DNA from 3 places in the Shewanella goraebulensis genome. Region 1 is predicted to be linked to each of the others. Evidence: predicted binding sites of a transcription regulator. Region 1 holds the regulator's gene; each other region holds the start of a gene.
What was found. Region 1 encodes sigma-54, which starts transcription at its own class of promoters, with help from an activator protein. Its sites were predicted from a motif close to GTTGGCACGNNNNTNGNNT; they were not measured.

Region 2: a site for sigma-54 is predicted at 2,329-2,347, ahead of flhA (flagellar biosynthesis protein FlhA). Genes of this name have one in related genera too.
Region 3: a site for sigma-54 is predicted at 1,837-1,855, ahead of QPX86_RS03465 (TorF family putative porin). Genes of this name have one in related genera too.

The regions. Positions count from the first base shown of each region.
Region 1 covers NZ_CP126972.1:626,079-630,438, reverse strand. Annotated here, with positions in the region: partial or broken gene lptA (lipopolysaccharide transport periplasmic protein LptA) at 1-174, shown strand, start outside; gene lptB (LPS export ABC transporter ATP-binding protein) at 489-1,220, shown strand; gene QPX86_RS02630 (RNA polymerase factor sigma-54) at 1,424-2,908, shown strand; gene hpf (ribosome hibernation promoting factor) at 2,932-3,219, shown strand; gene ptsN (PTS IIA-like nitrogen regulatory protein PtsN) at 3,222-3,665, shown strand; gene rapZ (RNase adapter RapZ) at 3,662-4,360, shown strand, end outside.
Region 2 covers NZ_CP126972.1:3,427,964-3,432,323, forward strand. Annotated here, with positions in the region: gene flhF (flagellar biosynthesis protein FlhF) at 1-151, opposite strand, end outside; gene flhA (flagellar biosynthesis protein FlhA) at 182-2,281, opposite strand; gene flhB (flagellar biosynthesis protein FlhB) at 2,398-3,528, opposite strand; gene fliR (flagellar biosynthetic protein FliR) at 3,536-4,342, opposite strand; gene fliQ (flagellar biosynthesis protein FliQ) at 4,346-4,360, opposite strand, start outside.
Region 3 covers NZ_CP126972.1:834,540-838,899, forward strand. Annotated here, with positions in the region: gene QPX86_RS03450 (alanine/glycine:cation symporter family protein) at 1-4, shown strand, start outside; gene QPX86_RS03455 (hypothetical protein) at 77-475, shown strand; gene QPX86_RS03460 (hypothetical protein) at 545-721, opposite strand; gene QPX86_RS03465 (TorF family putative porin) at 1,053-1,745, opposite strand; gene QPX86_RS03470 (HU family DNA-binding protein) at 2,042-2,314, opposite strand; gene QPX86_RS03475 (response regulator transcription factor) at 2,526-3,323, opposite strand; gene QPX86_RS03480 (hypothetical protein) at 3,413-3,766, opposite strand; gene QPX86_RS03485 (DUF4240 domain-containing protein) at 3,925-4,360, shown strand, end outside.

The DNA of each region.
Region 1 (4,360 bases):
CTCGCTACTAGTATTTTGACCCTAAAAGGCAACGCTAAACTTGATCAAGCTGGCAGCCAAGTTACTGGTAACTTGATTAGCTATAATATTGATAAGCAACAATTGATTGCTGAAAGTACTGGTGATGGTAAAGATCGCGTTATTACGATTTTCCAACCAGAAAACTATCCAGATTTAAATGACTCAACAGATAATTCAGAGCAGCCTGAATTAGAATCACCAAAAGCAGAAGAGTCAGAAAAGCTCATTGAGAATCAAGCTACATCTATCAGTGAAGAGAAAACAGAAGCCAATAATGCTGAAATAACTTCTACAGACATAACAACTACTGAAGAAACTGATACTCACAAGAATAGTTCTGAATCGGCAATGCCCGTCATCGAAGTACCTGAAGCAAATATAGAGACTTCAATTGAAGGCCAACAAGTTAAAGATAAGCCAAATACAGATTCATTACCTGAAGCACCAGCGCTAGAGCAAACTCAATAATGACACAAATAACGTTAACAGCTGAAAACTTGGCGAAAAGTTATAAAAGCCGCCAAGTAGTTAAAAATGTCAGCCTGACAGTTAAAACTGGGCAAATTGTGGGGCTATTAGGGCCAAATGGCGCAGGTAAAACCACCACCTTTTATATGGTGGTTGGTTTAGTTAAAAGCGATAAAGGCCGGATATTAATTGATTCTGACGATCTCACTGCAGATCCAATGCATCTCCGCGCTCGCAAAGGCATTGGTTATTTACCACAAGAAGCCAGTATTTTTCGAAAGCTGACCGTACACGATAACATTATGGCTGTGTTACAAACCCGCAAGAGTTTAACCACAGAGCAGCGCATTGAAGAATTAGAACACTTATTAGAAGAGTTCAATATCACTCATATTCGCGATAGCCAAGGCATGGCATTATCGGGTGGTGAACGTCGCCGGGTAGAAATCGCACGCGCATTGGCAGCCAATCCTAAGTTCATTTTATTGGATGAGCCTTTCGCAGGTGTTGATCCTATCTCTGTGATAGATATCAAGAAAATTATTCAACAATTAAAAAGTCGTGGTTTAGGTGTGTTAATTACAGACCATAATGTTCGTGAAACACTTGATGTGTGTGAGCGCGCGTATATTGTCAGCCACGGTGATTTAATTGCAGAAGGCACGCCTGCTGAAATCTTAGACAATCAGCAAGTCAGGTCAGTATACTTAGGTGAGCAATTCAAGCTATAGTTAGCATTCTTTAGTGCACAATATGGCATTTCGCGACCAGTATCAGTCCCACTTTTTAGTGCTATGTTCTAGACTCAACTTATCGTTGAACTAAATGCTAAACCAAAGCATTGTTTAACGTCAGTCTAGAAAACGATAAAAAGGTGCTAGACCCACACAATTGTTAGTCGCGATGATGAAATTCAATTAGGGATAAGCGGTAAATGAAAGCCTCACTCCAACTCAAAATGGGTCAACACCTGACGATGACCCCTCAGTTGCAACAAGCCATACGCTTATTGCAACTTTCCTCATTGGAGCTACAGCAAGAAATTCAACAAGCACTTGACTCAAACCCTCTCCTTGAGCTCGAAGATGAGTTTGCTAAAGCCAAAGAACCCGTAAAAGAAAACGCCCAGCAAACCGACACTGATTTTAGCGATAATAGCCAAGTTACCGTTGAAAAAGACACCTCTACCGTTGATACCACGGAATCATTAACCAAAGAGTCGATGCCAGAAGATCTCCCGATGGATACTACATGGGATGAAGTCTATACCGCATCGCCTAGTTCAGGCTCTGGGGCCGTCGCTCGTGATGACGATATGCCTTTTCAAGGTGAAACCACCGAAGGCTTATATGAACACCTTGAGTGGCAAAAAAACCTGACTCCTTTTTCTGAAAACGATCTTGTTATTGCCACAGCTATTATCGACGCCGTTGATGAACGCGGTTACTTAACCCAATCAACTGAGGACATATTGCAGGCCTTAGGTCTTGAAGATATAGAACTCGACGAAGTTGAAGCTGTACTTAAACGCGTGCAACATTTTGACCCTGTAGGAGTGGCAGCGAGAGACTTAAGTGAATGTCTCATGATTCAACTTGGTCAATATCCAGATGAAATCCCCTGCATCGACAATGTAAAATTGCTCATTAGTGAACACCTTGATTTAATTGCTGGCCGCGACTTTCGCTTATTAATGCGTAAAACCAAGCTTAAAGAAGATGATTTACGCGAAGCGATTCAATTTATTCAAACCTTGAATCCGCGTCCAGGTTTACAAATAACGCCGATTAAAGACGAATATGTCATACCTGATGTGACTGTATTTAAGAAAAGTGGCCGCTGGGTCGTAGAGCTCAATCCAGATAACATGCCCAAAATTGGTGTGAATCAGCAATACGCAGCCATGGCAAAAGGGTCTGCAAGTCAGTCTGATAGCCAATTTATTCGTGGTCACTTACAAGAAGCAAAATGGTTTATCAAGAGTATTGAGAGTCGCAATGAAACCCTGTTAAAAGTGGCCAATTGTATTGTGCAATTTCAGCAAGGATTTTTTGAGTTTGGTGAAGAAGCCATGAAACCGATGGTGCTTAATGATATTGCTGAAGCAGTTGAAATGCATGAGTCGACGATTTCTCGTGTGACGACTCAAAAATATATGCACACCCCTCGCGGACTTTTTGAACTAAAATATTTCTTCTCTAGCCACGTTAGTACTGATGATGGCGGAGAATGTTCTTCTACTGCAATTCGTGCCTTTATTAAGAAGCTTGTTGCAGCGGAAAACCAGAAAAAGCCACTTAGCGATAGTAAAATGGCGACGCTATTGGCTGAACAAGGGATTAATGTTGCTCGGCGTACGATCGCCAAATATCGTGAAGCAATGCTCATCCCTCCCTCAAACCAACGCAAAAGCTTATAAGCCTTTGTAATGGAGGATGATCTATGCAAATTAATCTGACTGGGCACCATGTAGAAATCACGCAATCTTTACGTGAGTATGTACAAACTAAGTTTTCAAAGCTTGAACGACACTTCGAACAGATCAATAATGTTCACGTTGTGCTCAATGTTCAGAAGCTGCAACAAATTGCTGAAGCAAAATTACACCTCAAAGGAGGTGAAGTTTTTGCCGTATCTCAAAACGCAGATATGTATGTCGCAATTGACGCCCTGATAGACAAATTAGACCGTCAGGTAATTAAACATAAAGAGAAGTTAATTAAACACTAACAATGGAACTTCGCACCATTCTGCAACCGGCGTGCACCACCTGCGCCACGCCGGGCAGTAAGAAAAAAGTACTGGAACTCATCAGCGATTTAATGGCTGCCCAGTACCCAACCCTATCATCACAGGCTATTTTTGAAAGTTTAATAGCACGTGAAAAAATGGGTAGTACAGGTATTGGAAATGGCATAGCTATTCCCCATGGTCGATTAAATGATATCGAACACCCGATAGCCATTTTGATCAAGTGTGAAGAAGGCATTGAGTTTGATGCTATCGACAAGAAACCCGTGGATATATTATTTGCACTGCTAGTTCCTTCAGATCAATGCCAACAGCATTTAAGTACGCTGTCTACCATGGCTGAAAAACTGAGTGATAAATTAATCCTTAAGCGACTTCGAAAGAGTCATGACGCTACAGAACTATATCAGGTTATAACTGCATGAAACTTGTCATCGTATCAGGACGATCAGGCTCAGGTAAATCAGTTGCACTTAGGGTATTAGAAGATTTAGGTTATTACTGTGTTGATAACCTGCCTCTACCACTTATTGGCAGTTTGCTTGAGCAGCTCAAGGGAAATAACGAACTTGTCGCCATCAGTGTCGATGTTCGAAATATTGAAGAGCAAGGCAAGGTTCTAGAAGAGCAAATAGCCTTATTATCTGATGATACGACTATCATTAGTTTATTTCTAAACTCAAATGATCAGGTTCTACTTAAACGCTACAGTGAAACCCGTCGATTACATCCTCTATCTAAAAACCAAATTTCGCTACAAGAAGCTATTCAGCTAGAAGGTCGTTTACTCGAACCGATTGCTAAAATGGTCGATCACTACATTGATACCTCTCAATTGACCATTTATGATCTCAGCGATCAAGTCAGACAAATATTAATGGGCAGTATCGATAAAGAGTTAGTGATTCATTTTGAGTCATTTGGCTTCAAGCATGGTATGCCAGCTGAAGCAGACTTTATGTTTGATGTGCGCTTCTTACCCAATCCGCATTGGGAAACAGAGCTAAGACCGCTAACTGGCTTAGACCAGCCAGTACAAGAATTTTTAGGCAGACAACCTTTAGTCAATAAATTCATTTGGCAAATTGAAAACCTATTTGAAACGTGGATGCCGCACCTT
Region 2 (4,360 bases), 2.1 Mb from region 1:
CTTTAGGCTCATCGTAGTCAACTGCCGCAACGATTTCTATACCGCCTGTGACTTTTTTATTAGACATAATAACGGCATCTGAACCCAAAGTTTCTTTTACTTGAGCTAATGCAGAACGCATGTCTTTGGCAAAAAATCGTTTAATTTTCACTACGCACCTCTTTCAAACAGAAAGTCATCGCTATTGCCCTACAGCAGATACTATGCGTATTTGCTTTTCATCAGGTATTTCTTGGTAAGAAATAACCCGTAAATTCGGGATAGTATATTTAACAAATCGTGACAGCGTTGACCTTAGCATGCCTGATGTCAATAAAATGGCTGGTTGTCCAACCATCTCTTGCTTCTGAGAAGCGTCTAATAATGACTTCTGCATGCGTTCTGCAAGGCCAGGTTCTATATTTGGCCCTTCACCGCCTGTCGCTTGCATAGACTTGTGCAACATCTGTTCCAACTCTGGTGCCAATGTTATGACAGGAATTTCTAATTCCGGACCAGAGATCTCTTGAACAATCATTCGCTTCAATGCAATTCGAACAGCAGCTGTTAATACTTCCGTATCATTACTCTTTGTACCGTATTCTAACAGGGTTTGCACGATTGTGCGCAAATCGCGAATAGAAACTCCTTCATTAAGAAGGTTTTGCATTACTTTAACGACTGAACCTAAAGGCATGATGTCAGGAATAAAGCCATCAATTAATTTAGGTGAGTTTTTACCTAACATATCCATTAACTGCTGTACTTCTTCATAGCCTAGTAGTTTCGCAGCGTTGTTAGTCAATAACTGGCTTATATGAGTGGCGACAACCGTTGCGGTATCCACCACGGTATAGCCTAAGGTTTGTGCATGCTCTCGCTGCTCTGGAGCTATCCAAACTGCTTCTAAACCAAATGCAGGATCAGTTGTTTCAATGCCATCTAGCTTGCCATAAACCTGCCCAGGATTAATCGCAAGCTCGCAATCGTGTCTCACTTCAGCTTCACCTACAACGACTCCCATTAATGAAATCCGGTAGCAATTCGGTGACAAATCGAGGTTGTCACGAATATGAACTGCAGGCACTAAGAAGCCAAGTTCTTGAGATAACTTTTTACGCACACCTTTAATTCTACCGAGTAATTCACCACCTTGACCTTTATCGACTAATGGAATCAAACGGTAACCAACTTCAAGCCCTATAGTATCGACATGCTGTACATCTTCCCAACTTAACTCTTTTGGCTCAGTATCTTTTACTTCTGCAGGATTTTTCACTGCTTGCTCAAGAGCAGCTGTTTTGTTGTCAATATTACGCTTATAAATCATATAGGCAGCAAAGGCTGTAATAAAAGCAAACGTTAAGAATGCAAAATGTGGCATTCCAGGCACGATGCCCATAATAAACAATACGCCTGATGCAATCGCCATCGACTTATGGCTGACAAACATCTGACTTATCATCATGCCACCCATATCACCAGATTCATTTTGGCGAGTCACCATCAATGCTGCTGCGATAGATAACAATAGACCTGGTATTTGTGCCACAAGGCCATCACCAATAGTCAAAAGAGTATAGATTTCAACCGCGCTAGAGAAATCTAACCCATGCTGAACCATACCGATAACAAAACCACCTAATATATTAATGACCAAAATCATGATGCCAGCAATAGCATCACCTTTTACAAATTTTGACGCACCGTCCATCGCACCATAAAAGTCAGCTTCTTTAGTGACTTCGGCGCGGCGAACTCGAGCTTGATCTTGGGTCAGCGTTCCAGCGTTTAAGTCAGCATCAATGGCCATTTGTTTACCTGGCATTGCATCCAAAGTAAATCGAGCACTAACTTCAGAAATACGACCAGCACCTTTGGTTACAACGGCAAAGTTGATGATAATAAGAATAAGGAAAACCACTAAACCCACGGCATAGTTGCCACCAATGACTACAGAGCCAAAAGCTTCAATAACCTTACCTGCAGCATCACCACCGTTATGACCTTCTAATAGTACGATTCGAGTGGACGCTACATTCAATGCCAATCTAAGTAAGGTGGCGACTAAAAGTACGCTAGGAAATGCGGCAAAATCGAGTGGTCTATCAGAATAAATAGCAACAAGTAACACAACTAGCGCTAATGCAATATTGAATGAAAATAGAATATCTAACAGGAAGGCAGGCATGGGTAATACCACCATACCTAGAGCAGCAAGCACTAATAATGGCGTACCAACACCTTTAAAAGTACTGAACCTAACTTGCTTAACTTGACCTAATGCTGCTTTTACATCCATCAGTAGGAAACCTTTATAGTAATATTCTTGACGCCGACCTAGTCAAAATGCAATTACTAAGCCAAAAGAATATTATTAAAAGAACAGCAAGTTTAATTGAAGATTTTGTAAACGATTTAGTGTTTTAAATCATCTGGTATGGGTTGATTCAAAGGAATAGGTTTTGGACGCTTACCTTTGCCTTTTTGATATTGTTTTAACTGAAAAACATAAGCCAAAATTTGCGCAACAGCTGTAAATAATCCTTCAGGTACTTGTTGCTCAATTTTAGTAGTGTGGTAGATTGCTCGCGCCAAAGGCGGTGCAGAAACAATAGGAACTTCGTGCTCTCTAGCTATTTCACGAATTCTAAAAGCAACATCATCAACTCCCTTAGCAATTAAAAATGGTGCAGCAGATTGACTAACATCATATTTAACTGCAACTGCATAATGTTCAGGGTTGACCACAATAACATCAGCATTTGGCACCTCAGACATCATTCGCTTATTAGCCATTTCATGCTGCATCTGCCTAATTCGGCCTTTTACCTCGGGTTTACCTTCAGTGTCTTTGTATTCATCTTTAACCTCTTGCTTGGTCATTTTAAGCTGTTTATTGTGATTCCATATTTGAAACGGTACATCAATCACCACAATGATTAGCATTGAAGAACACAATAAAATGAACATCCAAACAAGCAGTTCTAATGCGTGATAAACGTTGCCGGGTAAATGATCGCTCGATAATGTCATTATCTCAAAGAAGTAAAAACTCAATAAGAAATAAGCTGACACCGCAACAACCGCAAACTTGGCAATCCCTTTTGTTAACTCAACCAAAGCTTGTGTGCCAAACATCCTCTTGAACCCTTTTGCAGGATTCATTTTGCTGCCTTTTGGCATAAAAGCTTTAACAGAGAAAGTCATTCCGCCTAAGATAATATTGCCAATAAATGCTATCAAGGCCAAAAAAGCGATAAAGCTAATGAGCGGAAAAGCAAGTTCATTACCTATCACGCCCCATACAAGAAACATTGAATTGGTATCGAATATTTGATCCCGTTCCATGGTCAACATTTGGGTCATCACACTATGCAAACTACGAGCTAGATTGGGCCCTACAATAGCAAAACCTACAGCAGATGCTAATAACACTGCTGCAGTGCCTAGCTCTTTGGAGCGCGCCACCTGTCCTTTATCTCGCGACTGCTGCAGTCGCTTGGCGGTGGGGTCCTCTGTGCGTTCTTGACCTGTATCTTCTGCCATCAGTAACCTACTGAGTTATTGAGCCGTCAATTTGACAGGTCAGTAGCAAAATATCACACATCAATATTTGGCCTTGTAGCCAAACCTCATCGAAATGAGCCATGATGGGTCCTAAAGTTAGCCATAAAATTAATAGCCCTGTCACCATAGTGACAGGAAAACCAATGGCAAAAATATTCAACTGTGGTGATGCACGGGTCATCACACCAAATGATAAGTTGATAAGTAACAGCGCCACAATAGCAGAAATAGACATGGTTAACGCTGCGCCAAACATATAACCACCAAATTCAGCTAACTTACGATAGTTAGTAATACTGAAACCTTGATTTGAAATTGGAATGGTATCAAAACTTGCCACCAGCATTTTGAACATTAGTAAATGTCCGTCTACCGCCAAAAAAATAAGTGTTGCTAGTAGTAAAAAGAAGTTACCCACTACAGGCGTTTGTTGCCCAGAACCTGGGTCAACCATAGATGCAAAACCTAAACTGGTTTGCATACCAATAATTTGACCTGTGAGTACAAAAGTCTGCATCACCAAAATGGTAACAAACCCCATCGCTGTGCCGATTAAAATTTGCTGAGCTGAAATAAACACAGCGCCTAATGAGAATAGTTCTATTGGTTCGACTGGAGCAGGCAAAACAGGTGCCACAGCGACTGTGATTGCAACTGATAAAAACAAACGAATTCTGGCGGGTGTGGTATTGGCGCCAAAAACCGCCATCACCATTAACATGGAAGATATTCTAAATAATGGCCACACATAGGCTGCTATTGTGCGGCTGATTTCTTCAAATAAAATTTCCACCAGTTAACCTATCACCAT
Region 3 (4,360 bases), 210 kb from region 1:
CTAATTAACCTCTAGCTAGTTTGATGTTATGGCATACACAGGGGAGTGTATGCCTTTACTTTTAAAGGGATATTAAATGATAAAACTCAATAGAAAAGCGATACAAACATTCAGCGGATTACTTATTGGAACAGCACTTCTAAGTGGTTGCAATGGCGTGTCATTTAGAACCAATGCAGATCAATATATTACCTATCAAGCAGTAGCCTCTACTGTTGAGGTATATCAACCGAGCGAACTTTATAACCACGACAACGAACCATTAGGTGAAGTGGTGACAACATTTTGCGCCAGCACCCGCGAACAAATAGAATTTGGTGCGCCTAGTTTGAATACTTTGCAAAAAGAACTGAAAGTTCAAACGAAAGAAAGAGGCGGTAATGCGCTTATTATTACTGACTGCGGTGAAATGATTTATCCAGCTTGTTCTATTTATTTAGAATGCAGTGGACTTGCTTATTTTTTAAAATCGTAATGATTAAAAGTGCAGCTAGCTTAATTAACTCACTTATAAAAATCTCGAGCAATAAGTGAGTTAATTGATTCAAAAAAACTCATCATCAAGATTTTTTCGTAATTCTGCCTGTTCTAAATAATCATCTAGACGTCGTTTAACCTGCCTTTTACGTTCAATTATTTCTGCTGAACGTTTGTTTCTAGGCGTGACCATAGCTTCAATTTCAGTGTCATTGGGAATGGTTTCAGTAATATTGGCCATCATTCTACCCTCTATGTCATTGTTAACTGACGATGCTGAGCCAGTGCTCAAACAAGTGTGAAAAGCGAAAGGTAAATCTGCCCTGAGTGTCACAGGTTACTTGGTGCCAGCAACGTCAATGTTTAGTAAAACGATAAAGTTTGGCTAATAGACATAAGCGAAAACATCAAATTAGCGACATAATTTGAATGTAGCAGCTATTTAAATATTTGCTTAGTTGTAGAATTGAAAACTTTTATTTTTGTCATTAAAAACGCCACTCAAATGAGTGGCGTTTTTTGTGCTTAACATGCTTAAATCAAGCTTTCATAATTTTGAAAGCGTTAATTAAGTCTTATAATCCAAAGCTATATGAGTAACCTAGTACAATTTTAGCATCATCTTCGTCTAAGTCAGTATCTGATGCAGTAAATGAAACTGTACCGTAATCAGTATCTGCACTGAGTGAAACATTGTATTCTGAGTAGCTATCTGTACCGAACCAGCTTGTGATGACATCACCATCTGAGTAACCGTAATGCACGCCCAGTGATAACTTTTCAGTTAATGGGAAGGTTAGGTTAGCTTGCGCATACATCATGTCTTTTGAATCTAATGGTTCAGCAGCGATATCATCTCCGCCATTCACTGTATGAGAGTATGAAACATCTAACCATTTCCATGCTAGACCAACAGTCACTTCACCAAAATCTACGCTACCAGGAGAGTCTGGGTATGCGTAATAAAGATAATTGATGTCATAGCTTAAGTCTTCTGTGATATTGCCACCGTAACCAGCGTAAATATCCAGCTCGTATGAGGTGCCGTCACCAAAGTCGACATTTGAAGCCCAACCGCCAACATAAAAACCAGAGTCTGCAGCATAATCAATGCCACCTTGAACTGCAGCGCCATTATCTGTTTGGCTCACACCACGCCATAGGTAGTTAGATGTCGCACCAATATTACCTGTAACTTCAGCTAATGCTGATCCACTGAGTAATAAACCTGTTGATAGCGCAATAGCTTTATATAACGATTTTTTCATTTTTCATTCCCTCAAGTTTTTCTTATTCATTGCACCTATTGCTTGCTCATCGGGCAGCTTGGTTCAATGTTGATTTTATCTGTATGAGGTGTTGCTAATGGTGTGCCATGTTTAAAAATGCATTAATATCATGAGGTTGGTGTGTTTTGCACCGACTTGTAGCAAAAATGTTGCATTAAAATGAGGCGGAGGCGCACTTTTGTTGTGCGTTATTACAGCAGGATTCAGTAGGTAGCATTAAGTTTGAGGCATAAAAAAACCTCCAAGTAGGAGGTTTTATAATTCAAGCTGTTAAATTAATTAACGCTATCTTTTAGTGTTTTACCAGCTTTGAATTTTGGTACAGTCGCTTCAGCGATTTGAATTTCTTTGCCGGTCTGTGGGTTACGGCCAGTACGTGCTGCACGAACTGAGGTTTCAAAAGAACCAAAACCTACGATAGAAATTTTGTCACCACTTTTCATGGCTTCAGTAACAGCTTCTTCAAAAGACTTTAGTGCGCGACCAGCTTCAGCTTTAGTTAACTCAGCATTTTCTGCAATTTTTGCAATTAATTCACTTTTGTTCATGTTGATATTCTCTGCTTTCCATAGATGTGTTTATTTAAAACTAGATTAACATGCCATAAGCCATGGGGCTTTGAAAGCCTTTTATCTGATAAATGTGTAGCTATAAGGCATTTAAACGACATTTTAGGGATAAATTACCTGATTGAGCTACTTCAAAGGCGTATATGACTAGTCAATTATGTCAGTCAGCTTAAATAGCTAAAGCTAAATATTATTCCTCTAACAGTTGATACAAGAGTTGTTTAACAAGTTTGGGTTCAAAAGGCTTATCACACAAAGCGTTAACTCCGGCACTAGAGACATTGCTTAAATGAGTATCATTGGCCTCAGAGGAAACCATTAAAATGGGAATATGTGATTGCTGACTTTCGTTGCGAATGTATTGTGTCAAGGCTAAACCATCAACACTTGGCATATTGTAATCGGTGATGACCAAATCGAACATTTGCTGTTGCATTAATTCAATAGCCTGAGCGCCATCTTCTGCTTCACTGATAACTCTGATACCTAAGTTACCAATGGTACGTTTAATGACGTTACGGGCCATGCGGCTATCATCAACCACCAAAGTACGAATATCTTGGACATCAAAATGGCTCAAATCCAGCTCATCATTACTGATTAAGTCAATGGTTGAGTTCAGTGCGGTAGCGAGATGATCAGCATCAAAGGGTTTGGGTAAGATTGCAACGACACCTGATTGTCTAAATATCTCTAATTGTTCACGGCGGCATTCGCTAGAAACCAGCATAAATTGAATATCTTGGTAAGCTTTATTCTGTTTAATGAAGCTTAAAAGTTCGGTTGCTTCACCGTCTTCAAAATGTAATGCACTGACAATGAGATCTGGCGTATGGCGGGCGATAATCTCTTTTGCTTCAGTAATACTCGAAGCGGTTTGAATGCTATTAACGCCTTCTTGATTTAATCTGGCTGTGATAATTTTACGTTGAACATCAGAAGGTTCTAACAGCAAAATGGATAACTCACTGGGTGATAAATGGCTCATTTTTATTACTTCTTATTATTTGAATTGAGTCTTATAACGCCTATTTTAACTTAAGCTTGGTCCTGAATACACATCTGCGCAGTTTTCCACTAACAAACTTGCTGCAAGTATTCTTTGGTTTTTTTACTTAATGCGACCCAATACTGAAACCCAAGAATGATAAAGACTGACAATGCAATTGCTGAAATGGGAATGTTGATGCCATTAAATTCAACTTTTACATCCTCTGGGGTAATTTGATAGGCGATGACAGCAGTGGTTGTTAACGCTAATGCGGCAAGGGTTTGGATTCCAAGATAAATTTTAAATACCATTCCCGCCCAGTGACTACGTTTTATTAGCCCAAAAAGGACAGGAATAACACCAATAGTAAATAGGTCTATACCTTGGATGGAGTAAGAACGCAGTAACGCTAAAATAGAAAGCAATACGTAAAATGCCATCAAAATGATAAGCCTGCGCGGCGGTTTAATGCTGATTGTGCTGAGTTTATTCATAACGATTAGATATAGGCTGTAAGGTTTTAGATTTTATGTGGTGTAGAATAGCGCGAGTAGACTCTGTTTTGTGAGTTGTTTGAAAAGAATTTAGGAAAATTAAAATGACAGACGCAGAATTTTGGTCTCTAGTGACTCGAAGTGCACCACAACAATCCGAGCAAGAGTGCCACGATGCCTTAAAAGAGAAACTGGCTTTGCTTGATGATGAGTCATTGGCGGCATTTGATAAAATGTTTGGTCAACAGATGCGCCGCAGTTACAGTTGGGCAATCTGGGGGGCTGCATACATCATAACTGGTTGTGATTCAGATTATGCCTTTGCTGAGTTTAGAGGGTTCATACTGTCATTAGGTGAGCAGTGGTACAACAAAATCATTGCTGAACCTGACACTTTAGGTGAGTTAGCTTTGTGGCCAACTAAAGACGGCTCTGCTTACCCGTTTATTGAAGATTATGATTTAGTTGCAGGTCAGCTTTATGAAGATAGAACAGGTGATGAATTACCGTTTGTTCCTTCTGGTCAGCATACTCCTCAAG